DNA from 3 places in the Mucilaginibacter sp. R-33 genome. Region 2 is predicted to be linked to each of the others. Evidence: riboswitches for the same ligand, from Rfam matches in the RefSeq annotation. Region 2 holds a riboswitch; each other region holds the start of a gene.
What was found. Region 2 has a riboswitch for S-adenosylmethionine ahead of ACP26M_RS08135 (O-acetylhomoserine aminocarboxypropyltransferase/cysteine synthase family protein). Riboswitches for the same ligand answer to the same signal wherever they lie in the genome.

Region 1 (10,041 bases), 3.1 Mb from region 2:
TGTCGGCGCCCTCTCATTTTAACCGTCAAAATAGCCTCAGTATGTACGAAGCCTCGTACAGAATAAAGATGATCACCAAAGCCGCATGAAAGTTTCGGTTCTCCACCTTAATGGCTATCATGCATAATATAAAATGGCTGATGTTGCGGATAGGATATTCGATATTGTAGTGATGCACATAGCTTGGCCCTTTTATTTCGGTATCAATAATATCGAGAAGGTAACTCGCTCCCAAAATGCTGAAGATCCATTTTCGGCGTGAGTAAAAGTAATCTTTGTAGCCCTGATAGTCTTTCAAATCATCAGGATACAGCAGTGCACAAACGCTGTAATAAGTTACTATGTAGATGATGATGAAAAAGTACTCGGCAAAAAGCCAGTGCTTAATTTCATGCAGGCTAATCTCCCACCACCAAAAGTGCAGCAGTAATATAAATACGTAAAGCGTCCATAGGTTATGCACCCAATAAGGTTTATCCCGGCCGGGATGCTGAATTTGTTTGGCTGCACCTTTAAGCAGGTGGGTAATACTAAGGCCCAATGTAATGCTGATAACAGCCTTGATGTGACTAAAAGTATCCATAAGCAGGTGTTAGATTGATAATTAAAAGTAAATATTTTAATTTATGATTCACAACAAGGGCAAAGGTTTATACGGGAAACGCTGTGAAAAAACATGTCATTGCGAGGAGGTACGACGTGGCAATCGCACACTATACAGGGCGGCTGTGCTTCCGTGCGGTTGCCACGCTACGTTCAATGACATATTGGAGAGGGCTAAAATATCGCCTCAGCAATTCGTTTAGTTGGTCCGGCGTTGCTCATGGTATAAAAGTGCAGTACCGGTGCTCCAAAGGCAATTAACTCTTTACACTGGTTAATCATCCATTCAATGCCTACTTCTTTTACTTCCTTTTCGGTGGCACATGCGTGGATGGCATCGCTCAGATCCTCGGGGATATCGATATGGAAGGTTTTTGATAATGTAACCAGTTGTTTTGACGATGTGATTGGTTTCAGGCCCGGAATAATAGGCACATTGATGCCATTGGCCCGGCAGCCATTCACAAACTCTTTGTATTTATCAATATCAAAAAACATTTGGGTTACAATGAACTGCGCACCCATCTCCACCTTTTGTTTCAGATATTTGAAATCGGTTTTAAGGTTAGGGGCCTCAAAATGTTTTTCGGGATAACCGGCAACGCCTACACAGAAATTTGTTTTGGCCGTATTGCCATGATCTTCATGTAAATAAATGCCATTGTTGAGGTTTACCACCTGTTGCAATAAGTCGGTAGCATAGCAATGGCCGTTGGGCGTAGGTACAAATGACGAATCACCAAGGCGGGCGTCACCACGTAATACCAGCACGTTTTCGATGCCTAAAAACTCGAGCTCAATAAGCGCATTTTCAGTTTCATCTTTAGTAAAACCGCCGCAAAGCAGGTGAGGCACGGTATCAACCTTGTACCTGTTCATGATAGCCGCGCAAATGGCAATGGTACCCGGGCGTTTACGGTACGATAATTTTTCGAGCAGACCACTTGGATGCTGCTTGTAAATAAAATCTTCGCGCAGGGTAGTAACGTCAATAAACGGAGGTTTAAACTCCATCAGCGGGTCAATTGCATTATAAATGCCCTGGATGCTCTGCCCCTTTAAAGGCGGGATCAGTTCAAAAGAAAAAAGTGTTTTGCCGTTGGCGTTTGCTATATGTTCAGGTATTTTCATTTGCCCCCTAACCCCCTAAAGGGGGAATTTTTTATTTAAGTTTTATAATTACAATTCGAGTTCCCCTCTTGAGAGGGGGCGCGGTGGATTTGTATGTTGGCAGGGGTGTGTTATGCGGCGTTTATTTTTCGCTTTGTTAACACACCCCTCCACCCCTCTCAAGAGGGGAATCGCACGTTCTCGCGCTTTTTCAATTTTCGCTTTCACTCCCCCTTTAGGGGGCAGGGGGGCTAATAATTAATATTCGGCCCTAACCATCTTTCTACATCCTCAAGCGGCATATTTTTCCTCATCGCGTAATCCTCCACCTGGTCCTTACTGATTTTGCCTAAGCCAAAATACCTTGCCTGCGGATGCGCAAAGTAAAAACCACTTACTGAAGCGGCAGGCAGCATGGCCAGGCTTTCGGTTAACTGCATGTTCGCGTTATCTTCGGCTTTAAGCAATTCGAACAGGGTAGTTTTTTCGGTATGGTCCGGACAGGCGGGATAACCCGGTGCGGGACGAATACCCTGGTATTCCTCTTTAATCAGCTCTACATTGCTTAATTGCTCGCCTTTGGCATAACCCCAATGTTCTTTACGCACCAATTCGTGCATTTTTTCGGCGAAGGCTTCGGCAAGGCGGTCGGCAAGGGCTTTGGCCATGATGCTGTTATAGTCGTCATGATCGGCCTCAAATTCTGCTACCAGCTTATCACAACCTAAACCGGTTGTTACGGCGAAGCCGCCGAAGTAATCAGGCACACCGCTTTCTTTTGGTGCGATAAAATCTGACAAGGCATAATACGGATCATTCTTCAACTTTTCGGCCTGCTGGCGTAAGGTATGGATGCGATTTAAAACTGTTGTGCGACTTTCATCGGTATATAATTCAATATCATCACCTACGGCATTGGCCGGCCAGAAGCCAATTACACCTTTCGCGGTGAACAGTTTCTGGTCAACAATACGTTTCATCAATACCTGCGCATCATCAAATAGTTTTTTGGCTTCAACGCCTACAAACTTATCGTCAAAGATCTTCGGATAGCTGCCGCGAAGTTCCCAGGTGTGGAAAAATGGCGTCCAGTCGATATAAGGCAGCAACTCTTCCAGCGGGAAATTCTCAAATACTTTGGTGCCTGTAAATGCGGGTTTCGGCGCCACATCGCCATCCAGGCTAATCTGGAATTTACCGGCACGGGCTTCTTCGATTGTTACGAAACGCTTGTCCGATTTTTTATTGGCATGTGCCTCGCGGGCTTTGGCGTATTCGTCTTTAATGCTCTGGATATAGGCATCCCGGTTGTCCTTGCTCATTAGATTGCTGCAAACGGTAACGCTGCGCGAAGCATCCAAAACGTGAATGGCAGCCCCGGAGTATTGCGGCGCCACTTTTACGGCAGCGTGAATGCGCGACGTTGTAGCACCACCAATGATTAGCGGAATGGTAAAACCTTCGCGTTCCATTTCCTTAGCAAAATGCACCATTTCATCAAGCGATGGGGTGATCAATCCGCTTAAGCCAATGATATCAACGTTTTGCTTTTTAGCCTCTTCAATAATGCGTTGCGCGGGCACCATCACCCCAAGGTCAATCACCTCAAAGTTGTTACAAGCCAGTACCACGCCAACTATATTTTTGCCGATATCATGTACATCGCCTTTTACGGTGGCCATTAATACCTTGCCGGCGTTGGCGCGCTGATCGGCATTTACGTTGTTCTTTTTTTCTTCCTCAATAAAAGGCAGCAGGTAAGCCACCGCCTTTTTCATCACACGGGCCGATTTTACCACCTGTGGTAAAAACATTTTACCGGCACCGAACAAGTCGCCTACGATATTCATACCATCCATCAGCGGACCTTCAATAACCTCAAGGGGGTTGCTGTAGGCCTGGCGGGCTTCCTCCACATCGTCGTCAAGGTATTCAACAATGCCTTTTACCAGCGAGTGGGAGAGGCGCTCCTGAACGGTGCCTTTGCGCCATTCTTCGTCGCGTACTACTTCTTTGCCTTTACTCTTAATGGTGTCGGCAAACTCAACCAGGCGCTCGGTAGCATCCGGGCGGCGGTTAAGGAGTACATCTTCTACAAGCTCCAAAAGGTTTTTCGGAATTTCCTCGTAAACCTCCAGCATCCCGGCATTTACAATACCCATATCCATACCCGCTTTAATAGCATGGTACAGGAAAGCCGAGTGCATAGCCTCGCGCACGGTATTATTACCCCTGAACGAGAACGAAATATTACTTACACCTCCGCTCACTTTGGCGTGCGGCAGGTTTTGTTTGATCCAGCGGGTGGCTTCAATAAAATCAACCGCGTAGTTATTATGTTCTTCCAGGCCGGTAGCAACTGTTAGGATGTTCGGATCAAAAATGATATCCTGCGGCGGGAATCCTACTTCGTTCACCAGGATCTCATATGACCGTTTGCAGATCTCGATACGACGCTCCAATGAATCAGCCTGACCGGTTTCGTCAAAGGCCATTACTACGGTGGCAGCACCATAGCTTAAGATTTTCCGGGCCTGTTCCTTAAATTTTTCTTCGCCCTCTTTAAGGGAGATAGAGTTCACGATACCTTTTCCCTGTACGCATTTTAAACCAGCCTCAATCACCGTCCATTTGGATGAGTCGATCATAATAGGCAGTTTGGCTATATCCGGTTCAGAAGCAACCAGGTTCAGGAATTTTACCATCACAGCCTCCGAATCAATCATGCCCTCATCCATGTTAATATCGATAACCTGTGCGCCGCCTTCAACTTGCTGCAGGGCAACAGATAAAGCAGCCTCATAATCTTCGGCAAGGATCAATTTGGAAAACTTTGGTGAACCGGTGATATTGGTACGCTCACCCACATTAACAAAAATGCTTTCGGGTTTTATGGTAACGGATTCCAAACCGCTCAGGCGCATGTCCGGCTCAATTTGTGGGATAGGGCGGGGCGGATATTTGGCAGCCTTATCGGCAATGCACTTAATATGCTCGGGTGTGGTACCGCAGCAGCCACCAACAATATTAACCAGGCCGGCTTTGATAAAATCGTCAACCTGGTGAGCGGTTTCATGCGGAGTTTCATCGTATTGACCAAACTCGTTGGGTAAGCCGGCGTTTGGATAGGCCGAAATAAATACACCTGCTTTTTCAGAAAGCTCGGCAAGGTGCGGGCGCATTTCCCGGGCACCCAAAGCGCAGTTTAGGCCTACCGATAGCAGGTTGGCATGGCTTATCGAGTTCCAGAAAGCTTCGACAGTTTGCCCGGAAAGGGTACGGCCTGAAGCATCGGTAATAGTACCTGAGATCATGATACCGCCCGAATCCCTGAAAGCGGGAAAATCCTTACCTGCAGCTTTACATTCCTGCTCATAACGTTTTATGGCAAACAGCGCAGCTTTGGCATTAAGGGTATCAAATATGGTTTCAACCAACAACAGGTGCGAACCACCGTCAACCAAACCCCGTACCTGGTCATAGTAGGCCTCGGCCAGGTCATCAAAGGTAACGGCGCGATATCCGGGGTCGTTAACGTCTGGCGATAAGGAAGCAGTACGGTTGGTTGGGCCGATGGCACCGGCAACAAAACGCGGCTTTGCAGGGTTGCGCCGGGTATATTCGTCGGCTACCTCGCGGGCAATGCGTGCGCCTTCGTAGCTTAGTTCATAGGCCAGTTCTTCCAGGTGATAATCGGCAAGGGAAATTACCTGTGTGCTGAAAGTGTTAGTTTCAATGATATCCGCACCGGCATCAAGATATTCGGCATGGATGGCTTTGATAATATCAGGGCGCGTGATATTGAGCAGGTCGTTATTGCCCTGCAGGTCGCTATGATGATCGCGAAAACGCTCGCCACGAAAATCCTTCTCGGTAAGCTGGTACCTTTGGATCATGGTACCCATTGCTCCGTCAATCACCAGGATGCGTTTCTGTAATTCTTTTCTAATGTCCATTTTTTGAGATGTGAGATATGAGATTTGAGACGTGAGATTTTAGCGGAGAGAACCTTGCTAAAACATCATGTCTTTCACCTCATATATCTGATAAAAAGACATTAAACAGGCGATTGAAAGAGCCGAAGCTATCTCAAATCTCACGTCTAATATCTCAAATCTAAATACAGCTTATCTCGAAAAGTCGGGTGTTGTTATGACTTTCGCTTATCTGTCCGGGCGCGTAATTGCTGCCTGGTAGAATGTAGCACCTTGTGAAGCACAGGTTGCTAAGACATCGCAGGGTCTAATCCCTCCGTCTTTCTCCATAAGCAGTGCAAAGTTGCGCAATAAAGTTATCATTTGCAAGTGTATAACATACGCTAAATATCATGCCTAAGCCACATTGTTAAACAAAAAAAGCCGCCTTTTGCGGAGGCAGCTTTATGATTGAATTTCTTAATGAGATTATCTTCTTCTGCCGAATAAACGGAGGAGCATAAAAAACAGGTTGATCAGTGTGATGTACAATGTTAGCGCACCCATCAGGGCCAGTTTTTTCGAGCTTGCATCACCGTATTCAATACCTGCTCCAATGCGTTTTAACATTTGCATATAGTAGGCAGTTAAACCAGTAAATACAGCTATGCCTATGTAGCTGATGATGTAACTCATTTGTTCGCTGTGCATAAAGAAGTTAGCTAATGAAGCTACAAAAATCCCAATGAACAGGATGTACATGATTGAACCAAACTTTGTTAAATCCATCTGGGTAGTATAACCGGCAATGCCCATAATACCGAAAGTTACTGATGCGGTAATGAAAACACCCAATATTGATGCAGATGTGTAGATCAGAAATATCAAACTTAAGCTGATGCCAATAAGTGTTGCATAAGCTACGAAAAGCAGCACCAATACCGGATAAGAGATTCGGTTATAGCCAAATTGCATTACCAATGAAAACGCCAGTGGCGAAAACAGCGCAAAATAGCCAAAACCCGTAAGGCCGCCTGTTGGTGCAACGATCAGACTGATCAGGCCCATATTCAAAAATAGATAAACTGTTATCGCTGATACGCCAAGTGCAACGAACATCCAGCTGAAAACGCCGGCCATAAACCTGCGTGAATCAACTTCTGATTGATCCCTAACTTCGATTACATTATCGAAGTTGTATTTAGATTCTTTAAATTCCATTTTGTGTTAAAAATTATAGTACGAATATATAAATAAAAGGTGAATACAGCATGAAGAAGCAAGACTGCAAGAATCAAGAGTCAAGAAACAGGAAAGTTTTCCGAAATGTCTTGTCTCTTGATTCTTGCAGTCTTGATTTCTGTTCTTCCTGCTTCTTGACTCTGTACCCCTAATTCAATCTCCTCATCAACTGCTCTTCAACCTTTTTGAAAACCTGTATGGGTTTCAGGGTACGCCAGCCAAGGCTATCGAGTTCGCCGCCAAAATTGATGTAATAGTCGATATTGCTGTGTTTAAATTCGTCTATCACGTGTTCGCGGAAGTTGATGCCTGCTATCCAGCCGTCTTCCACGTCCTGGAACCACTCTTCGTAATAGCAATCATCGCTTGAATGAAAGTTGAGTACGTTTTCGCCGATCAGGATAAAATGGCTGATGCCATTATCTATCATCAGGTCGAGCAGCTCACGCTTCAGCAGCATAATGTCGTTGTTTATGGCGTCATTCCATTCACCTATCAGCTCAATAATAGTGTAGCCTTTATCATAATCGGCAAAAAGCACTTTTAAATAAAGGGTATTGGAGCCGAATGAGTCCCATTGCGGGTGCAGCAGGTAATTGTATACCTGCTTGTCAAATTCAAACTCGCTGTATTCTGTCGCGTAGAAAGGCGAAAACTCATCTTCTGATGCCACGTAATCGTCTCTCCAGCGGTAATATGGTTCAATATCGTGCATGTTTTTGATTTCAAATTGTCTGAACCCGAATTTTTTGAATTTGAGAATTTATCGAATACAAACATCTTCAAATTTCCAAATCAACACATCTTCAAATTCAGTTTATTTTTTTAAATAATGATCAACAGCGCTTCGTACGCTGCCGTATTGTTTCAGTAACCCGGCTGCTTCTTCTTCGTTCAGCCCGGTTTCGTCCATTACCATGCGGGTGCCCCTGTTCACCAATTTGTGGTTGCTCAATTGCATATCAACCATCCTGTTCCCTTTTACGCGGCCAAGCTGGATCATTACGCTTGTGCTCAGCATATTTAAAACTAATTTTTGCGCCGTGCCTGCTTTCATGCGGGTTGACCCTGTTAAAAACTCAGGGCCTGTTACTACTTCAACCGGGTACTGTGCCACAGCCGCTACCGGACTGCCGCTGTTACAAACAATACAGCCGGTAACTAAATTATGCTCATTAGCTGTTTTTAAGCCGCCGATCACATACGGTGTAGTGCCCGAAGCGGCTATGCCAATAACCACGTCTTTATCATTAATGTCGAAAGCTTCCAGATCTTTCCAGGCCTGTACAGCATCGTCTTCAGCAAATTCTACCGCTTTGCGGATCGCGCCATCGCCGCCTGCTATCAAGCCCACCACCATATCAAACGGAACGCCGAATGTTGGCGGGCATTCCGATGCATCAACCACGCCTAAACGGCCACTGGTACCGGCGCCTATGTAAAATAAACGTCCGCCGTTTTTCATCCTTTCTGCGGTGATAGTTGCCAATGCTTCTATCTGCGGCAGGGCCTTTTCCACAGCAAAGGGAACAGTTTTATCCTCGTTATTAATGTTTTCTAAAATTTCCCTTACGGTCTGTTTTTCGAGGTTTTTGTAGTGCGATTCCCTTTCAGTAGTGGTTTCCATTGCCTATTTTCAAATAATTTATAACAAAATTCGGTAAAAATCATCAAATGCAAGGGTGCGGGTAAAAATTATTGACCCTGCAATTATTAACTTTGTGTGTAATAAGTTATGAAGAGGACCGCGGGTGTAATTTTCCGGACAATAATCCTGCTGCTGGTAGGGGTGATGATAGGCCAGGTGCTTAACAAGGATTTTGCCGCGCATAACCTTGGCTTCTCCTTTGTGAGCAATAGTAAAATAGCAAAGGTGCTGCAACTGGTTGACCGCAACTATGTTGACAGCGTTAATATCGATAGTATTGAAGGCGTGTCGGTAAATAACCTGCTTCAAAACCTTGATCCGCATTCGCTTTATTTACCGCAGCAGCAGGCGCAATCCATCAATGAACGGTTAGACGGTGGTTTTAACGGTATCGGTATCGAATACCAGTTACTTCGTGATACACTGATCATTACGCAGGTTTATGCCGGCGGTCCGGCCGAAAAAGCGGGCTTACTGGTGGGCAGTAAGGTGATCAATGTCGACGATAAAAAGTTTTCGGGCAGCAAGCTAACAGCCACCCGTATAAATAGTGTTTTCAGGGGCGAAAAGGATGCTGAAATAAAACTGAGTGTTGTGCCTCCGCTGAGCAAAGATTTAAAAATACTTACGGTTAAACGGGGGCATGTTGACCTGAGCAGCGTTGATGCTGCCTATATGGCCGATGCTAACACCGGCTATATCAAGATCAGCAAGTTTTCGGCCACTACCGACCTCGATTTCAGAAAGGCTTTAACGGCGCTAAAAGTTGACGGTATGAATAAATTGCTGCTCGACCTGAGAGGCAATGGCGGTGGGTACCTTAATGCTGCTACTTCATTAGCCGATGAGTTTTTAACTGATGGAAAGTTGATAGTTTATACCAAAGGTATTCACGAGCCCCGTACTGATTACTTTGCCACCGATTCGGGCATGTTTCAGAAAGGGAAACTTACCGTGCTTATTGATGAATATTCGGCCTCGGCCAGTGAGATTTTAGCAGGGGCCCTGCAGGACCTTGACAGGGCTACTATTGTTGGTCGGCGATCATTTGGTAAAGGTTTGGTACAGCAGCAGTTTGCTTTTGACGATGGTTCGGCAGTTAATTTAACAGTGGCCAGGTACTATACCCCTTCGGGCCGCTCTATCCAGAAATCATACAAAAACGGGGTTGACAGTTATCGCAATGAACTTGCCCAGCGCATGCAAAAAGGTGAACTTTTTTCAGAACAAAGCAACCTTAACGATAGTGTTTTTAAAGGCACCCCATCATTCCATACTTCAAGCGGGCGTAAAGTTTTTAGCGGCGGAGGCATTATGCCCGATGTTTTTGTACCGGCGGATACCAGCAAATTCACCCCGCTTATCCAGGACCTGAGCCAGCAGTAATTATTTACCGCTTACGTTGTTGACCGCCAGCAGCAATTGCTTAAAAAATACCCGACTGAAGCTGAGTTTTTAACTCAATATGCTGTTAATAATGACGAGGTCGATAAATTTATACTGTATGCCTCGCAAACCATTAAA
Region 2 (10,041 bases):
CAGCAGTAAAGCCGTGTAATGCTACGTAAGAAACGTTGGTACCACCATCTGATTTTTTGCCACCATCAGCGAAAGCGTTAACGGTAAATAAGGCTGCAGTTGCTATTGTTAAAAATATCTTTTTCATGTTCGTTTAAATTTTAAATCCTGCAACAAAAATACACTACACTTATCAATATTTAAAATTTTCTTGAACTTTTATGAATATTTAATAATTATAGCCTTTTATAGCCACAAAATTTAAATTTTATCAATAAGCTTAGTGTATATTTTACAATATCTAAAAGAAAAAACACCAAATAATGGCGTTTCCTCGTTGCTAAACCGATTTATGTTGTCATGAAAATGTCATTTAGCCATTATCTGCAAAGCCCGGGTACAAAGTCATGCCCCCATCTGCAAAAATTGTGACCCCGGTAACGTAATCCGACTCATCAGAAGCCAGCCAAACTGCCAGTTTTCCGATGTCAGCCGGCTGACCTATCCGGTTGTAAGGGATGAGCGTCAATAATTTATCCAGCGCTTCCGGTGTTTCCCAGGCTTCCTTATTAATAGGTGTTTGTATAGCACCCGGCCCTATCCCATTCACCCTGATCTTATGCGGAGCGAGTTCCTGTGCTATGCTTTTCATAAACATCATAATACCTCCTTTGCTGGCCGCATAGTTTACATGGCCCGCCCAGGGAATTACTTCATGCACGCTGCTCATACAGATAATTTTGCCCGCAGCTTTGCTTCCGCCTTCAACTACACCGCGTTTTATAAACTCTTTAGCAGCCTCCCTGGCACAAAGAAACTGGCCGGTTAAATTGATGCTGATCACTTTATTCCAGTCGTCGAGCGTCATATCAACAAATCTGGCATCTTTTTGCAAACCGGCATTGTTTACCAAAATGTCAATAGTGCCATATTGCTTAAATATTTCGGCAAACATGGTTTTTACTTCGTCCTCGTGGCTTACATCGGCCTGAAATGCAAATGCCTCGCCGCCGGTGGCTTTGATCTGGCTTACAACATCATCGGCAGCGGTTTTATTATGTGCGTAGTTAATTAGGAGTTTGGCGCCGGCTGCAGCCATTGCCAATGCAACACCTTTACCAATGCCGCTATCGGCACCGGTTACGAGGGCTGCTTGTCCTTTTAATAGTTGGGGAGTATTGCTCATAGATAAACGTTTTTGTGTTTAAGATAAGCAATGGAATTGAGAAGGGAATTGTTTTTGCGCGAACCGGGATTTATGTGATTATTGGATTACATAACCAAACAATTCTGATCCTGTAATCTTAAAAATCCACCCAAATCCCGGTTCAGAGATTACAACGCTTTTATATAATCATGAAACAGGTACAGGGCTTTCTTTTTATCCGCTGTTAAATCATAATCTATTTTAACCATCAGGTAGTCGACCAGGTCAAAATCATCGCGCATGGGCAGTTCTTTAAACAGATCTTCGCGATGATCAAGGCCGTACTTTAACGACTCGTTAAACTCATCCATAAAATCCTGAGGGATAGGTTTATTAGCTATCCAGGCTGCAAAGGTGAATGGCAGGCCGGTCATTTTTTGCCATTCTTCGGCCAGATCGTAAACGTATTTGTATTGTTGTTTTTTGCCGAAGGTGCGGTCGCCTATTTGTACAAAGGCGGTTTGTTCATCTGCAGATTGAGCATAATCCGGCGCATTACTTACCTGTTTGGGGTTTACCAACCAATGGTTTTTCAGCAGCACACGGGCAAGATTATTTGATGAGCGTGATTGCGGATCAAGCTGGATAGTGGTTATATCCTTAATATCACAATTGCTGAAAATGAAAACAGAGTTTACCGCGCCTACGGCACCAATGCAGTAATCAGAGACAATTTCCCATTGCGGCAAACTCAGTGCTGCAGCAACCGGGATCAGACCAATATCAACCACATCGTCGATGAGCTTTTGGGCACAATCAGCCGGGATATCAAGGCTCAGGTTAATTTTATTAATGATGTCGGTATGTTGAATGCCGTATAAAAAGGGTTTGGTATTAGTGTAGCTTACTGCTGATATTCTGATCTTGTTCACAAATTCGCTATTTCTATTCTTCGGAATGTTTGAGGTGTTCGGCGTTATTAAAGTCGACTATTTCAAATTTTTGGCCATCGTAGTTTACCTTATATAGTACCAGGTTTTGGTGCGGAAAGGTATCCATTTCGGATAAGGGTTTATCTGTGAGGATACAAAGCAAAAGGCGTAAAGCGCGGCCATGCATACAAATAAGTACCGTTTTCTCGTCGGGGTGGCTCATGATCACCTCCATGGCTTCGCGCTGGCGCACCTCAACCTCAAGCGGACTTTCGCCACCTTCAAATTTACTGTCGAGCTTACCATCGAGCCAGTCACGCATAATCTGCAGAAAAGCAGCTTTATTATCAGTAGTTGGGGACTGGCCTTCGTGAATGCCCCAGGCCAGCTCATCCAAACCCGGAAGCTTTTCATAGGGAATCCCCAGATCAATAAAAGGCTGGATACTTTGCTGCGTGCGCTTTAATGCCGATATATAAATTTTATCGAACGGAACAGTTTTATAAGCCTCAAAAAACTGGCGGGCTTGTTTACGACCTTCGTCATTTAAATCGGTATCCACACCGCGGCCCTGTATAATACCAAGTTTGTTATACTCAGTTTGGCCGTGGCGTACTATATATAAGGTTTTTTGTACCATTTTCTTGAGCCCAAAGCTGAAAACCGAAGGCTTAAAGCTTTTTTGCTTTTATCTATGCTAAATTTATTGCTTTGCTTTAAGCTTTCGGCCTTTGGCTTTCAGCTTAAAAAGCTTAATTAATTACCGGTAATTTGTAATACTGTGGTTTCGGTTCGTCGCCGAACACAAAGTTGGTATAATCCGTTACTACATTATATAATGTATCACGTTCAATAGGCTGGCGGCCTACATGTTTAATTAACTCTACCACTTGCTTGGTGCTCATACCTGGATGCTGCTCTTCGGCGCCGGCCATTGAATAGATTTTGGTGGTATCATCAAGCGTACCATCAATGTCGTCAACGCCGAAGTTAAGCGAAAGCTGTGCGGTAGTACGACTGATCATAGCCCAATAAGCTTTAATATGGTCGAAGTTATCCAGGTAGATGCGGGCAACTGCGTAGTTTCGCAGATCTTCAATTACCGAAACCTCGGGTACGTGCGACATCTGGTTATCCTTATTACGGAACTTAAGCGGAATAAAAGTTTGGAAACCACCTGTTTTGTCCTGCAGTTGGCGTAAACGCTCCATGTGGTCAACGCGGTGTTTATATTGTTCAATATGCCCGTAAAGCATCGTGGCATTTGAACGACCGCCAAGCTTGTGCCATTCTTCATGAATGGCCAGCCACTGATCGGCAGTACATTTATCTTTCGAGATCTGGTCCCTTATTTCAGGATCAAAAATTTCAGCGCCGCCGCCGGGGATAGAATCAAGTCCTGCTTCCTGCATCAGGCGCATGCCTGTGGCGTAATCAATTTTGGCTTTTTTAAAGATGTAGTGATATTCAACCGGGGTAAGCGCTTTAATGTGCAGCTCGGGGCGATGCGCGCGGATGCGGGCGAAAAGTTCCTGGTAAAAAGGCACATCATATTGCGGCAGCACACCACCTACAATGTGAACCTCAGTAACCGGTTCGCCATCATACTTGGTAACCATGTTGAACATTTCATCCATGGTGTACTCCCATCCTTCCGCCTTTTGTTTCAGCAGCCGCGAGTACGAACAAAATTTGCAGTCGTAAACGCAAAGATTGGTGGGCTCAATATGAAAATTACGGTTGAAATAAGTTTTATCGCCGTGGCGTTCCTCGCGGATGTAGTTGGCTAAAGCGCCAAGATAGCCAAGTTCGCCCTGCTCGTAAAGCAAAACGCCTTCATCAAAAGTGATGCGTTGTTTGTCAAGAACTTTTTGAGCAATATGCTTTAAATCAGCAGATAAATTCGGATCGTTAAGTAAAAACTGTAAATTATCTGAATTATGCATCAATTAAAAATTTGGTCAAAGGTACTAAAAAGCACAAAAGTAATATGCGTTATGACACATATCGGCCAAATTTCACGGTAAATTACATTAAAGTTACAGAGCCTTGATCTCGCTTATGGAGATGCCTATCGCGCAATCATCCTGGCAACCATTAGGTACATAACTGGCTCCTGATATCATGCCATCATTATTGGTTTCAAAATAAATAGTGTTTGTTTTCTTATCTGCCGCAAGCCATTCGTTCTTTGCTTTCTGGTAAACTTGGTCGAGGGTTATTGATGCAGCACCTGAACTGTGCTGGTTTAACGAAGTTTTATCCTCATGCCATTGTTCCCTGATAGTTTTAACAGGGGGCATATTTGCAGTTTTATATTCCAAAACATACGATGAAAAATCCCTCGCTGTAACAACGCCATTTTGAACGGTGATCTTGGTTTCGGAGCCATAACCAAAAACTGAACCGGCATTAACGGTATAAGTATAGGAGTTTTTACTTTCGGCTTTAAAGTTTTGCCATGCTTTATAGCTTTTGTCATAAGCGCTATCATTGGCATCTTTTTTACAGGCAGATAGCCCAATAATAACAAACAGGAAGATAAGGCACTTTTTCATGCGGTTTGGCTTTTAAACTTATTCGATAAAAAATATAAAAACGCTACAGCTAATAACAAATATTCTTGTTTATTTTGGGCGATAACACATTATGCCATGAAAATTGAAACTATAGCCATACACGCCGGTAACCATGTTGATGAAGCAACAAGGGCCGTTATACAACCCATTATTATGTCAACCACGTTTGAGCGCGGTGAGGATGGCGGTTTCCCGGCAGGTTATATTTACAGTCGCTCATCGAACCCCAATCGTCATGCACTGGAGCATGTGCTGGCTAAGTTAGAGGGAGGTGTTGAAGCAGCTTCCTTTTCATCAGGTAATGCGGCCGGAATGTCGGCATTTCAATCATTGGAGCCGGGCACGCATATTATCGCTCCTGATGATATGTATCACGGCTTACGTAATCAGCTTAAAACCCTTTTTGCCGGCATCCTTACCTTCGATTTTATTGATGTAAACGATACCGGGGTTTTACAACAGCACATCAAGCCCGAAACAGGTTTGATCTGGATAGAAACACCATCGAACCCCCTGCTTAAAATAACCGATATTAAAAGGGTGGTTGCTATTGCCAAAGCAAAAGGCATTAAAGTTTTGTGCGATAATACATTTGCCACCCCTATGTGCCAGCGACCAATTGAGTTAGGCGCGGATATGGTTATGCACTCAGCCACTAAATATTTTGGCGGACACAGCGACCTGATGGGCGGCGTTTTGATTACTGCAGAGAACAACGATTGGTGGACAAAAATCCGCCAGGTGCAGGAAATGGGCGGCGCTATCCCCTCGCCTATGGATTGTTATTACTTGGTACGCAGCATCAAAACCCTGCCATATCGCGTAAAGGGCCATGTACAAAACGCTCAATTACTTGCCGAATATCTTGAACAGCACCCTCACGTTGAACAGGTAATGTACCCCGGCTTACCTTCGCACCCGCAACATGAGATAGCTAAAGATCAGATGCTGGCTTTTGGCGGGATGTTATCTTTTACTATTAAGGGCGATGAGAATGATACGCATAATATTATTAACAAACTAAAACTATTTATCAAAGCCACCAGTCTTGGCGGCGTGGAAAGCCTTATAGAACACAGGGCTACAGTTGAAGGCCCGGATACCAAAACACCACGTAACCTGCTAAGGGTTTCAGTTGGGCTGGAACATATTGATGATTTAATAGCGGATATGGAGCAGGCATTATCGAGGTGAAAGGAGAAAGGTTAAAGGCGAAAGGTAGCTGCAATTGTTAAGTCCAAAGTTGTTCTCGAATCAACCTTTAACCTTTCGCTTTTTGCCTTTCACCTCAAAAAGAAATAAAATTTGGTATATTACCTCACAATCCCTTATATTCGCAACATTATTTGGTATCAATACCAAGGTCGATCAATACTCCGCAACATAGTTCGGGTTTTGATTTATAAAGAAGCGGCGAGAGATCAGGCTCAATGACCCGCTGGCAACCCTTCAATGTTGAAGAAGGTGCCAATTCCTGTCCCGGCAAATAACACCGGGGAATATAAATTTATAACCATGAAAAGTTTAATTAAATTTACGCAACGCAACACTTTTTACACTTTAAACGGTAACGTACAACATATTAGCTCCCCTATTGGCTGTATTTGTATGTGTTGCTGCTGTTGATGCTTAGCACGCTCCTGTTTTCATTCTCTGAAAAAGTGTGTTGTTAAACCGGTTGTTTTTAAACCGGCTTTCCAAATCCATCTAAACATTCAAAATCTAAATTAAACACATTAAAAAATTACAACTATGTCTGCCTTAAAATTCGAAACCTTACAATTACATGCCGGCCAGGAAGTTGATCCAACAACAGGTTCACGTGCTGTACCCATTTATCAAACTACTTCGTACGTATTTAACAGCGCCGAGCATGGTGCAAACCTATTTGCATTAAAGGAGTTTGGTAATATCTATACCCGCATCATGAACCCTACTACCGATGTGTTTGAAAAACGCATCGCGGCGTTAGAGGGCGGTGTGGCCGCGCTGGCAACAGCATCCGGCCAGGCCTCACAATTTATAGCTTTAAATAACATCCTTCAGGTAGGTGATAACTTTGTGACTTCTCCTTTCCTGTACGGCGGTACTTATAACCAGTTTAAAGTAGCGTTTAAACGCCTGGGCATCGATGTGCGTTTTGCCAAAGATGATACTGCGGCCAATATTGAGGCTCTTATTGATGATAAAACAAAGGCCATTTTCCTGGAAACCATTGGTAACCCGGGCTTTACCATTGCCGATTTTGAAAAGGTGAGCGAGGTTGCCAAAAGACATGACCTGCCATTAATTGTTGATAATACTTTTGGTGCCGGTGGTTACCTCTTCCGCCCTATTGAACATGGCGCTAATGTGGTTGTTGAGTCAACCACCAAATGGATTGGCGGGCATGGTACCAGTATTGGCGGCGTCATTATTGATGCAGGCAATTACAATTGGGGTAACGGTAAGTTTCCGCAATTCACTGAACCATCTGAGGGGTACCACGGGTTGATATTTAACGATGTATTTGGCATTGGCGGTCCGTTTGGCAATATCCAGTTTATTATTCGTGCCCGTGTGGAAGGCTTGAGAGATTTCGGCCCGTCGCAGGCTCCATTTAATTCATGGCTGAACATTCAGGGACTGGAAACACTTTCGTTACGCGTGCAACGTCATGTTGATAATGCCCTGCAACTGGCTAAATGGCTGGAGCAGCATTCGCAGGTGGCAAGCGTAAATTACCCGGGACTGGAATCATCGCCATATCATGAGCTGGCTAAAAAATATTTAAAGAATGGTTTCGGTGGCGTATTGTCATTCGAGATTAAGGGGAGTAAAGAGCAGGCCGGCCGATTGATCAACAACCTGAAACTGGTTAGCCATTTGGCCAATGTTGGCGACGCAAAAACACTCATCATTCAGCCATCGGCAACTACGCATCAGCAATTGTCTGATGAAGAGCAATTGGCTGCCGGTGTTACGCCAGCTTCATTGCGCGTGGCTGTTGGTATTGAGCATATTGACGATATTAAAGCTGATTTTGAGCAGGCTTTTGCAAAAATTAAGCAAGGTGAGGGTGAGTTAGTTTAATAATGTATAGTTTTTTTAAGTGATATAGTAAACGTTATTGCAGGTTGCAGCCGGAAATACCGGTTGCACCTGAAATAACAAAACAACAGAATGAACGCAGAGATATTTAAATACACTGATACTTTTGAATTTGAATCGGGCCGTACAATTGAAGGTTTAGAAATAGGTTTTCACACTTATGGCCGGTTAAATAAGGAAAAAAATAACATTGTTTGGGTTTGCCATGCGCTTACTGCCAACAGCGATGTATTTGACTGGTGGAAAGGGCTTATTGGCGAGGGGTATTTTTTTAACCCGGAAGAGCATTTTATAGTTTGCGCCAATATTTTGGGTTCTCCTTACGGCACTACAAGTCCGTTGAGCATTAACCCGGTTACCGGCCATCCATATTATCTTTCATATCCCCAGTTTACTACAAGGGATATGGTTAAAGCGCACCAGTTGCTTGCCCAGCATTTAAACATTAATAATATCAGTGTATTAATTGGAGGTTCATTAGGCGGCCAGCAGGCTATGGAATGGGCTATTATTGAGCCGGAGCGCATCAAAAATCTTATTCTGATAGCAACTAATGCCAAGCATTCACCATGGGGCATTGCCTTTAACGAGTCGCAACGTTTGGCTATCACTACAGATCGTACCTTTTACAGCAATACGCCCGAAGGCGGTCAGAAAGGCTTAAAAGCTGCGCGCAGTATCGCGCTTTTAAGTTATCGTACTTATAAAACTTACGGCATTACCCAGCAGGAAGAAGCCGACGATGTGCAGGACAATTTCCGTTCTTCATCGTACCAAAATTACCAGGGGCAAAAGCTGGTGAACCGCTTTAACGCCTATAGTTATTGGTACCTGACCAAAGTGATGGACTCACACAATGTGGGCCGGGGCCGTCACGGTGTAGATAAAGCGTTGAGCCTCATCAAGGCAAAAACATTAGTTATCGGCATCTCGTCGGATGTTTTATTCCCTGTTGAAGAACAGCAATACCTGTTCAGGCATATCCCAAAAGCTGCCTTTTCCGAGCTGGATTCGTTTTATGGGCACGATGGATTTTTAATTGAAACAGAAGCATTAACAAAAATATTCACATCATTTTTTAAAACCGATGTGAAAGGAAAAATTATAGAACTGCAACGTACAGCGTAATGAGTAAAAAGTTAAATATCGGCCTCTTCGGATTTGGAGTTGTTGGCCAGGGGTTATATGATATCATCAAAACAAAGCATTTAAATATCGAGATAGTAAAATTTGCTATTAAAGACCCTAATAAAAAACGTTCTTTACCGGCACATTTATTTACTACCGACAAAGAAGAACTGCTTAATAACCCGGAGATCAATACCATTGTTGAACTGATCAATGATACCGAAGCTGCTTTTGAAATTGTTTCAAGAGCATTAAAATCAGGCAAAAATGTAGTATCTGCAAGTAAAAAAATGATCGCCCTGCATTTGGACGAACTGATCGAAATTCAGCATCAATACGGCACATCATTATTATATGAAGGCGCTGTTTGCGGTAGTATCCCTATTATCCGCAATTTGGAAGAATATTATGATAATGAACTACTGCATTCAATCAGCGGTATTTTCAATGGCTCATCAAACTATATCCTTTCAAAAGGCTTTATTGAAGGGCTCGATTATGATAGCGCATTGAAACAAGCCCAGGACCTGGGTTTTGCCGAAACCGACCCAACCAGTGATGTTGGTGGTTTTGACGCCAAATACAAGCTGGTTATTGCCGCAGCGCACGCTTATGGTGTAGTTGTACAGCCCGATGAGGTATTTAACCTGGGCATTCAGAACCTTGCAGCTGCCGATTTGCAATATGCCCGCGAAAAGAACCTCAAAATTAAACTGGTGCCGGTAGCCAAAGAACTTGACGACCGCAACGTTGCCCTGTTTGTATTACCTAAGTTTGTAAACGACAAAGAGTTTTTATACAACGTTGAGTATGAATATAATGGCGTAACTGTACAAGCTGCCTTTGCCGATCAGCAATTCTTTTTCGGGAAAGGCGCGGGCGGCCATCCTACCGGTTCGGCTGTACTGTCGGATATTGCGGCGCTGCGCTATAACTACCAGTACGAATACAAAAAAGCTAAAGAGAAAACAGACCTTAATTTTACCAATAACATTGAATTAACCATTTACCTGCGTTATGATGACGAGGAACTGGTTGAAGCGCTGAACTTTGAGCATATCAATGAGCGCTACTATTCAGGTAATTATAAATTTGTGATAGGAAAAATCAATTTGCAAAATCTGATCGCTAATCAACATCGTATATCTGAGAGTAAGGCTTTCGTAGCCTTTGCCGATCAGCTTAC
Region 3 (10,041 bases), 1.7 Mb from region 2:
ATTTCTGTAGAAACGGCTGCCCCGGTACATCCCAATAACCCGCACTACATTTTACTTGATATTCAGGATGAAGGGCAAAAAGGAGTGGGGCTCGAAAATTCAGGGTTTGATGGAATCCCTGTAAAGGCCGGTAAAAACTATAATTTTTCAGTTTTTTTAAATGCAATTTCAGATCAATCTTTACCTGTAAAAGTAGCTCTTGTTGACCGCAAGGGTAAAGAATTGGGTTCTTCCTCATTTACAACATCTGATAAAGGCTGGAAAAAATACGCCGAACAGATTCATGTGAATTTTGATAACGATAGTGCTAAACTGGTATTGCTGATTAAAGCAAAAGGAAAAATCGGGATCGATATGGTGTCTCTGTTTCCGGAAGAAACTTTTAAAAATCATAAAAATGGATTGAGGGCTGATTTGGCGCAGGTTATTGCCGATATAAAACCAAAATTTATGCGTTTCCCGGGCGGTTGTCTTACTCATGGCGATGGCATAGCCAATATTTATCGCTGGAAAAATACCATAGGCCCGGTTGAACAAAGGGTGGAGCAACGTAATATCTGGAACTATCACCAAACAGTAGGTTTGGGTTATTTTGAATATTTTCAGTTTTGCGAGGATATCGGTGCAAAGCCTGTTCCTGTACTTGCAGCAGGAGTGAGTTGTCAAAACTCTGGCGGTACGTGGAGGATAGGTTCTACCGGGCAAAAAGGTATCCCGATGGAAGAAATGAAAGCCTATGTACAGGATGTACTCGATTTGGTAGAATATGCCAACGGGCCGGTTACATCTACCTGGGGCGCAAAACGTGCCGCGGCGGGTCATCCGGCACCTTTTAACCTGGAATACCTTGGTATAGGTAATGAAGATAAGATCACCGGCGTATTTGAAGAGCGTTTCAGGATGATCTATGATGCCGTGCACAAGGCCCATCCCGAAATTAAAATCATCGGTACGGTAGGCCCGAGCCCCAGCGGCGAGGACTTTGAGAAAGGCTGGAAACTGGCCGATCAGCTTTCGGTTGGTATTGTTGATGAACATTACTATGAAAAGCCGCAATGGTTTTTAAAAAATACCCAACGTTATGATGCATACAACAGGCTTAGGTCAAAAGTTTATATAGGCGAATATGCTTCGTGGGGTAATACCCTGTTTAATGCCTTATCAGAAGCGGTTTACATGACCAGTTTAGAACGCAACGGAGATGTGGTTAGGATGGCGTCATACGCACCGCTTATTGCCAGGATTGGCCATACTTCATGGAATCCAAATTTGATATATTTTAATGGCAATAAGGTTTTTCCAACGGTTAACTATTACATTCAGCAGCAGTTTGCTGCTAATTCGGGCAATGAGTATTTGCCGGGTGTAATAAAGCTTAAAGGTGAAAAAGCGGTTATTGACACTACCGCGGGTGTTTCAACCGTACGCGACTCAGCAACAGGAGATCTGATTCTGAAAATAGCCAATGCCGGTAATACTCCTGTTTCAGGAGAGGCGGACCTGTCAAAAATTGGTCAACTACCCAAATCGGCAACACTTACTGTTATTACAGGCAATCCGGAGGTAAAGAATTCTGCCGACAATCCGCAAGCTATCGTTCCACAATCATCAGTAATAAAATTGCAAAAGAAGTGGGCTTTCACTGTACCTGCCTATTCACTAACAGTTGTCAGAATTAGTAGCAAAGGTTCGGAAAAGCACAAATAATTATCCTGCATATTAGAAAAAAACAAACCAATTATACATGAAAAAAATAGTTTTACTGGGCATTTTGGTCAGCTTTTACACGGCAGTCATAGCGCAGCCGCAGCAAAAATTCAGCGCCTACCTGTTTACTTATTTTACAGGCGGTAAAGGCGGCGAAGAAATTCGTTTTGCCTTAAGCAATGACGGTTATCATTTCCGCGCGCTGAATAACAATCGCCCGGTTTTAAATTCGGCCGATATCAGTGCTACCGGCGGTGTTCGGGATCCGCATATTATGCGAGCTGCCGACGGTAAAACATTTTATATGGTTGCCACAGACATGAACACCGAAAAATATGGCTGGGGACCGGATTATTCTATGGTATTGCTCAAATCAACCGACCTGGTACACTGGAGTTCTAAGACTATTGACATCGCCAAAACCTTTGAAAAGTTTGCAGGCGTGAACAGGGTATGGGCACCGCAAACCATTTATGATCCGCAGGAAAAAAAATATATGATCTACTGGTCGATGCGTTTTGGCGAAGAGGCTGATAAGATCTATTATGCCTATGCTAATAAGGATTTTACAGGTCTTGAAACTGAACCTAAACAGCTTTTCTTTAAGCCCGATGGCGGCGCCTGTATCGACGGGGATATTGTTTATAAAAACAATAAATATTACCTGTTTTTCAAAACAGAAGGATCAGGAGCGGGGATCAAAATAGCCGTATCGGATAAGCTAACTTCTGGCTATGCATTGCGGGATAAATACGTACAGCAAACCAAAGATCCGGTAGAAGGGGCTGGTACCTTTAAATTAAATGATGGCAGTGGTTATATTTTGATGTATGATATGTATACCCAAGGTAAATACCAGTTTACCAGGACAACCGATCTTGAAAATTTCAAACTGATTGACGATGAGGTATCCATGAATTTCCATCCGCGCCACGGTACCGTGATGCCAATAACTTCAAAGGAAGCCGCTGCACTGACTGCTAAATGGGAAACGCCGGAAGATGTCATACTTTCACCGATAAACAAGCAGATTAAAACCATTAATATCGTTTTGGATACTGCGAACCATAAGGTTCACCTGCCTGTAAAACCGGGTACAAGTTTAAAATCATTTGATCCTCAGTTTACCTTATTTCCAGGTGTTACTATCAGCCCGGCAAAGGCGCAGGACTTTACCAAAGGGCCGGTTAAATATTCGGTAACCATAGCGGGTAAAAAAGCTCAGGTTTACGAGGTTACCGCTCAGGAAACCCATAACCCGGCTATAGCGGGATATTATGCCGATCCGGAGATCCTGTATGCTGAAAAAACAGGCAAATTTTATATCTATCCAACCAGTGATGGTTTCGATGGCTGGTCGGGTAAGTATTTCAAGGCTTTTTCTTCGGATGATATGGTTAACTGGAAAGATGAGGGTAAGATTCTTGATTTGCCGCAGGATGTAAGCTGGGCGAAGAAGAATGGCTGGGCACCCTGTATTATCGAAAAAAAGATTGGTGACGATTATAAATACTTTTACTATTTCGCTGCTGCACAAAAAATAGGAGTGGCAACAGCAAATGATCCGGCAGGACCATTTACCGATTCGGGTAAGCCTTTGATAGCACAATTGCCTGAAGGTGTTAAAGGCGGGCAACAGATTGATGCCGATGTTTTTGCAGACCCGCAAACAGGTAAAAACTATTTGTACTGGGGCAATGGTTATATGGCCGTGGCCGAGTTAAACGATGATATGATTTCATTAAAACCAGGTACTACCAAGATACTCACGCCTTACTCGCATTACAACGAAGGCACCTATGTGTTTTATCGCAATGGAATTTATTACTTCATGTGGTCTGAAAATGATACCCGGAGTCCTAATTATAGTGTGCATTACGGCACTGCAAAATCTCCGCTGGGGCCAATAGAGATTCCTCAGCAAAACACGGTTATTGCGAAAGATGCAGCAAAAGGTATTTACGGTACCGGCCATAACTCAGTGATCCAGATCCCTGGTACAGATGAATGGTATATTGTTTATCACAGGTTCAACTATCCCAAAGGGATTACCATGGGGGATGCCGCAGGCTACAACCGTGAGGTATGTATTGATAAAATGGAATTTGATAATAAAGGATTGATCAAACAGGTAACCCCTACACATGAAGGTATAAAATCGGTACATGTGAAAAAGTAAATGCGGGTTCTGAGACACTGTTTAAAAACGGTTCATCAAAACCAATGTATTCCCAACGTCATTGCGAGGCACGAAGCAATCCCCAATAGGTAGATCGACTAAGCAAATCTACCCTGTAAAGTCGGGGATTGCTTCGTGCCTCGCAATAGCGGTTTTAAACAGTTTATAAAAAAATTTCTTCCGTTTTTTACAATTTGAGGACTTGGTTGTACCCTATATTTGTAATAATGGTTTTCAAAGAGATGCTTCCGGAACCAAGGCTACAGCCTTACATCAAGTGCTTCTATCTGTATGAATCTGATTCGGACAGAAGCTATGATGATATCGTGTTTCCGAGCGGTACTATGGAAGTGATCTTTAACCTCGGCACCGGAAACTGGAAATCAAAAAAAAGCGATACATTTTTCACCACTCCTCCTGTTGAACTTTGGGGACAGATCACCAAGCCGTTAGCAATACAATCTGTAGGGCGAAATATTATGCTGGGTTTCCGTTTTTACCCGCATTCGGCTGTTTATTTCTTTGATGAAAACGTGTCAGAATTTAATAATGAAATTGTTGATGCCACGCACGTATTCGGCCCTAAATTAAGAACGCTTTATTTAAAATTATTGGAAACCGTCGACCTGAACGCGAAGGTGGCCATGATTGAAGATTATTTGTGGAGCCGTTTATCAACATCGGAGAAGAAACATTCGAAGATCAAATTTATCGGAGATATTGTCAGCAATCTTAAAAAGAACTACAGTGATGATAATATCCTGTCAATTTCCAGCCGTTACAACATTTCCTCGCGGCATTTGAATACACTTTTTTCGCAGTACACAGGTTTGCCGCCCAAATTATTTTATAAAATAAACCGCTTTCAGCATAGCCTTGGCCTGGTTAGCGCCAACGAAGAAAAGCTGACCAATGTGGCCTACAGCGCCGGTTATTTTGACCAGGCACACTTCATAAAGGAATTTAAACTTTTTACAGGTTTTACGCCTAATTCCTTTGCCGCTCAGGCATCGCCTATAAACCAGGCGTTAGCGGGCAGTTAATACTCTTCCGTTTTATACAATTTTGGGCTATTCGAGCCACATAGTTTTGCTGATATAAAAAAAACAACAAAATGAAATCAGCAAAAACACCACAGGAAGTGCACGCGGTACTCGCGGCAGCCTTTAACACCAAAGATGTAAATGTAGTTATGAATGTGTACGATGCCAACGGTATTATTTTTCCCGAGCCGGGAAAAGAAGTATCAGGCAAGGCTCAATTTGAAGAGGCCGTTAAAAGCATCTGTGCGGTTCCGGGAGTAATGGAAATCAAAACCGTTTACTGTCTGCAATCGGGTGATGTAGCGGTCGGCCGGTCGGAGTGGAGCGTTACCGACAATGGCAAAACACAGGTTGCCGCAAAGGGGATAGAGCTAATGAAACAGCAACCCGACGGCAGCTGGAAAATTGTCATCGATCACGCATTCGGAGCCGAAGCTAATCTCGTAGCCTGATTTAAATTCAGAAACAATAATGGCTGGTTTACCCGGCCATTATTGTTTCACCTTTCACCTTTCACCTTTCACCTTTCACCTTTCACCTTTCACCTTTCACCTTTCACCTTTCACCTTTCGCCTTTCACTAATCTCTTCCGTTTTATACAATTTTTGGAAAAGTGTTCAAGCTAATTTTGAGCATAAAATAAAAACAAGAACATGAAAAATAGATTTAATGAATTTTTAGCGCTGCATCATAAAACCGAACCTTTGCAGATTGGCAATGTATGGAACGCGCAAAGCGCGCAGGTTTATGATAAGTTAAATTTTGAGGCAATTGGTACGTCAAGTGCGGCTGTAGCAAGCTCATTAGGCTTTGCAGATGGCGAAGAAATGAGTTTTGATGATTACCTGTTTGTAGTCAAACGGATAGCGGCAACATCATCAGCCATGTTAACTGTGGACCTGGAGGGAGGTTATGGTGATACAGCGGAAGTAATCTGCAGTAACATCACAAAATTACGTGATATCGGCGTTGTGGGTATTAATATAGAGGATTCGATAGTGGTGGATGGCAAGCGAAGTATTGTTGATGCAAATGAGTTTGCCATGAAACTTAAACAGATCACCGAATTGTTGACTAAGGCAGATGTACAGGTATTTATAAATGTAAGGGCCGATTCCTTCCTGCTTGGTTTACCTAACGCGTTGGAAGATGCTTTAACCCGCACTAAGCTTTACCAGGATACAGGTGTGCATGGTTTGTTTTTTCCCTGTATCACCCAAACAACAGATATTGAACAAATAACAGCCTTATCGCGCCTTCCGGTTAGCGTAATGTGCATACCCGGACTTCCGGATTTTAAAGCGTTACAAAATGCCGGTGTTAAAAGGATCAGTGCAGGTCCGTTTTTAAACATGAACATTTACCAGTCGCTGGAAAATTTAATTGAAAAGATAGCAGCTGAAAATAGCTTTGCAGCCCTGTTTAATGGGGTTGCCAGTTAACAGGCGAATGAAAGTGTTAAATAAGTATCAACTATAAGTGCTAAATAATTAAAAACCTAATTGCCTTGTTTTACCTTATTATAAGGTAGTTTAATAATCTGCAAAATAAGTTTAGGTTAAAGTCCCGGCAGCGAACGTTAGGGACTTTTTGTTGTTATGGAATTTATCTTCAAAAAGTTTCAGCTAATCCAATCAGTAAACAAATTCTGTAAATAAGCCTGCAGAATTTTAAAGTATTAATTCATTTTATTGCAATAATTATATAAAGTCTATGGTTTTAGTAGAATTTATATATATTTGCATCGTCAAATCGGTTCTTTGAATATTTTAATTATCAAGAAAGACTGAGGGAAAGGCCCTGTGATGTCTTAGCAACCTGTAAGCCCACTGTTATAAAGGTGCTAATTCCTGTCTGCCCAAAATAGGGTAGAAAAGATAATGTAATACGCTATGGCCTTGTATAGTGCAAGGTGTTGTATACTTCTTTTCCCTCTTCATTTTTCTTGCTAATTAAAATATTGAAAATATCACCGGGATGATATTACGGTTTAACCTGTATAGCAATGAACATTAAACAATTACTTTTTACCTGTTTGCTTTTCATAACAACATTGCCGGCTGTTGCGCAGATCACCAAGGCAATTGATCCGACAGCTGACGACCGCGGTTATATCATAAAAACCGGTGATCTTGCTCCTGCCGATTTTGAGCTCGTATTGACCAATGGTACAAAAACTTCTTTAACGAAGTTGCATGGTAAGGTGGTTATCCTGCAGTTTACCGCAAGCTGGTGCAGCGTATGCAGAGAAGAAATGCCGCATTTGGAAAAAGAGATCTGGCAGGCTTATAAAGATAAAGGCCTTGTGTTAATAGGCGTTGACCGCGATGAACCGCTCAACAAAGTAAAAAGTTTTCACCAGGTCATGAATATAAGCTATCCGTTGGCACTCGATCCTGGTGCTGAGATTTTTGGCCGGTTTGCCAGCAAAAAGAGCGGTGTTACCCGCAATGTGGTTATCGATCGGGATGGGAAAATTGTTTACCTCACCCGCTTGTACGATAAACAGGAATTTGCGTCCATGTTAAAAGCTGTGGACGCTTTGGTAAACAACAAAACAGCGTCCATCAATTAAAAAGAATCTATCAGTACTTATTTAATACCCGTTTTATGAAAACAGAATCTACTTTTTTACACAAGAAAACTTTCGTTTCGGAAAGCCAGTCAATCTGCAAATCCTTCTGTCTCAATATGCAAAGCATGCATTGTTGCTGTTAATCATTTACAGCATGCATGGTGTTTAAATGCGGGCTTGCTGCAGTTTGTCTTAGCTTAATAATTACCATCCCCTAATCAATTCTTTACAGTTACGATAGGCTTATGAGCCGGGCAAATTATGCCCGCTAAGGCGATAGCCATGTCTTTTGTACCGGTAAAGGCATCAAAAATTAATCTCAATTATTAATTATCATGTTAAAAATTTACAAGCTATTACTGGCAATTATATTGCCTTTTATTCTCGTCCAGACGGTTGCGGGGCAATCCGTTAAAATAAGCGGGGAGGTAACCGCCAAATCCGATGGGTTGCCGTTGCCGGGTGTCAGCGTATCTGTTAAAGGTAAAACCACGGGCGCACAAACCAATGTTGATGGTAAGTTTATCATCAACGCCAATGTTAATGATGTGCTTAGGGTTAGCTACATTGGCTTTACAACCCAGGAGATCCCGATTACGCAAGGAATAACTACCTTAAACGTGGTTTTGGTTGAAGCACCAAATTCTCTGAATGAGGTAGTGATAACGGCCCTCAATATCTCAAAGGATAAAAAATCGCTGGGATATGCGGTACAAGGGCTTAAATCGAAAGATATTTCTGAGGCAAAGGAAACCAACTTTGTAAACGCGCTGGCCGGTAAAATTGCCGGTGTGCAGGTTACCAACAGCCAGGGCGATATGGGTTCATCACGTATCGTTATCCGTGGTGAAACTTCTATCACTAAAGATAATCAGCCTTTGTTTGTAGTTGACGGGGTTATTGTTGATAATACCCAGTTTTTAGGATCTGGTGGTTCAAGGGATTTCGCTAATGCCCTCTCTGATCTCAATTCTGAAGACATAGAGTCGCTAAGCGTGTTAAAAGGCCCGAATGCTGCAGCCTTATACGGTTCACGCGCGGCAGCAGGCGTTATCCTTATTCGTACCAAAACAGGTAAAGGAGCAAAAGGGCTTGGGGTTACCATTAACTCTAATACCAGCTTTTCAAATGTGCAGGTATTACCCAAATATCAAAATGAATACGGCCAGGGTTCAAATGGTAAATTCAGTTATGTTGACGGTAAGGGCGGTGGCGTTAACGATGGTGTTGACGAAAGCTGGGGGCCTGCATTGGATGGCTCATTGATCCCGCAGTTTTATTCCAATGGACAGGCTGTGCCATTTATCGCCCATCCCGATAACGTAAAAGACTTTTTTAGGACTGGCGTGACGCTTAATAATGGTATAGCATTAGCGGGCAGTAACGAAAAGAGTGATTTCCGGGTATCTTACAATAACCTGCATCAAACCGGTATTGTCCCAAATACATCGCAAGGACGTAACTCATTCGCTTTAAATTCAAGCTACCGTTTCAATCCTAAATTAACAGTAAATACCACTGTTAATTATATTAAAGATGATGCTGATAACCTGCCGGGCGCTTATGGAAAACGCGCAACCAGTACCATGCTGCAGTTTACCTGGTTTGGGCGCCAGGTTGATATCAACAAGCTTAAAAACTACAAGGATGCCAATGGAAACACTTTTAACTGGAATAACAGTTACTATAGCAACCCATACTGGCTGGCTTATGAAAACACGGTTGGTCAGCACAAAAATCACCTGATCGGAAGCGTTGAATTGAATTATAAGATCATCGATGGCCTATCGGCAAACTTCCGTACCGGTACCGATTATTATAATGACCGCCGTAAAATCAAGGTTGCTTATGGCACTAATGGAACACCGTTTGGCTCATATGAGGAAGATGCTTACAGCGTAAATGAAAATAATACGGAAGGCAGGTTGCAGTATACCAAAAAACTAAACAATGATTTTTCGCTTGATGCATTTGTTGGTGGTAATATCTCGGTAAAAACACTCGAACAAAATGATCAGTTAGCACCTAAACTTGCAATTCCGGGACTATATAACATGGGTAATTCGCGTGATCCACTGGTTTCAACAAACTTTTATTCTAAACTTAAAACTAACAGTGTGTTCGGATCGGCACAGGTTGGGTTCAGGAATTATGCCTTCGTTAACGTAACGGCACGTAATGATTGGTCTTCATCATTGCCAATTGATAACATGTCATACTTTTATCCCTCAGTAAACGGAAGCTTAATACTATCCGAAGCGCTGGGCATTAAAAGCGATGTGCTTACCTATGCTAAATTAAGAGGTGGCTGGTCTAAAGTGGGTAAGGCTACCGATCCTTACCAGTTAAGGAATGTATTTGCCTCATCAATCCTTTTCAATGCTAATCCACAGCAAAGTTTACCGGCTACAGATGCCAATAACACACTGAAACCAGAAAGTACAACATCGGCAGAGGCTGGCTTTGAATTAGGCTTTTTTCAGGACAGGTTACATCTGGATGTAAGTGCATACAATACCAATAGTACCAATCAGATA

Region 1: it holds a riboswitch for S-adenosylmethionine, as region 2 does, so the genes downstream of both, metH (methionine synthase) here and ACP26M_RS08135 (O-acetylhomoserine aminocarboxypropyltransferase/cysteine synthase family protein) in region 2, are expected to answer to the same signal.
Region 3: it holds a riboswitch for S-adenosylmethionine, as region 2 does, so the genes downstream of both, ACP26M_RS15170 (TlpA disulfide reductase family protein) here and ACP26M_RS08135 (O-acetylhomoserine aminocarboxypropyltransferase/cysteine synthase family protein) in region 2, are expected to answer to the same signal.

What each region holds. Positions count from the first base shown of each region.
Region 1 covers NZ_CP188089.1:5,057,308-5,067,348, reverse strand. Annotated here, with positions in the region: gene ACP26M_RS20790 (hypothetical protein) at 26-583, opposite strand; gene ACP26M_RS20785 (methylenetetrahydrofolate reductase) at 778-1,734, opposite strand; gene metH (methionine synthase) at 1,965-5,669, opposite strand; SAM riboswitch class I at 5,874-5,983, opposite strand; gene ACP26M_RS20775 (Bax inhibitor-1/YccA family protein) at 6,117-6,848, opposite strand; gene ACP26M_RS20770 (hypothetical protein) at 7,018-7,584, opposite strand; gene murQ (N-acetylmuramic acid 6-phosphate etherase) at 7,687-8,496, opposite strand; gene ACP26M_RS20760 (S41 family peptidase) at 8,605-9,903, shown strand; gene ACP26M_RS20755 (hypothetical protein) at 9,940-10,041, shown strand, end outside.
Region 2 covers NZ_CP188089.1:1,912,177-1,922,217, forward strand. Annotated here, with positions in the region: gene ACP26M_RS08100 (hypothetical protein) at 1-127, opposite strand, end outside; gene ACP26M_RS08105 (SDR family oxidoreductase) at 353-1,165, opposite strand; gene ACP26M_RS08110 (menaquinone biosynthetic enzyme MqnA/MqnD family protein) at 1,315-2,058, opposite strand; gene ACP26M_RS08115 (histidine phosphatase family protein) at 2,072-2,698, opposite strand; gene mqnE (aminofutalosine synthase MqnE) at 2,811-4,004, opposite strand; gene ACP26M_RS08125 (hypothetical protein) at 4,098-4,616, opposite strand; gene ACP26M_RS08130 (trans-sulfuration enzyme family protein) at 4,713-5,831, shown strand; SAM riboswitch class I at 6,035-6,145, shown strand; gene ACP26M_RS08135 (O-acetylhomoserine aminocarboxypropyltransferase/cysteine synthase family protein) at 6,390-7,709, shown strand; gene ACP26M_RS08140 (homoserine O-acetyltransferase family protein) at 7,800-8,855, shown strand; gene ACP26M_RS08145 (homoserine dehydrogenase) at 8,855-10,041, shown strand, end outside.
Region 3 covers NZ_CP188089.1:3,642,993-3,653,033, reverse strand. Annotated here, with positions in the region: gene ACP26M_RS15195 (alpha-L-arabinofuranosidase C-terminal domain-containing protein) at 1-1,707, shown strand, start outside; gene ACP26M_RS15190 (family 43 glycosylhydrolase) at 1,745-3,886, shown strand; gene ACP26M_RS15185 (DUF6597 domain-containing transcriptional factor) at 4,114-4,929, shown strand; gene ACP26M_RS15180 (YybH family protein) at 5,001-5,381, shown strand; gene ACP26M_RS15175 (isocitrate lyase/PEP mutase family protein) at 5,583-6,371, shown strand; SAM riboswitch class I at 6,700-6,813, shown strand; gene ACP26M_RS15170 (TlpA disulfide reductase family protein) at 6,935-7,504, shown strand; gene ACP26M_RS15165 (SusC/RagA family TonB-linked outer membrane protein) at 7,840-10,041, shown strand, end outside.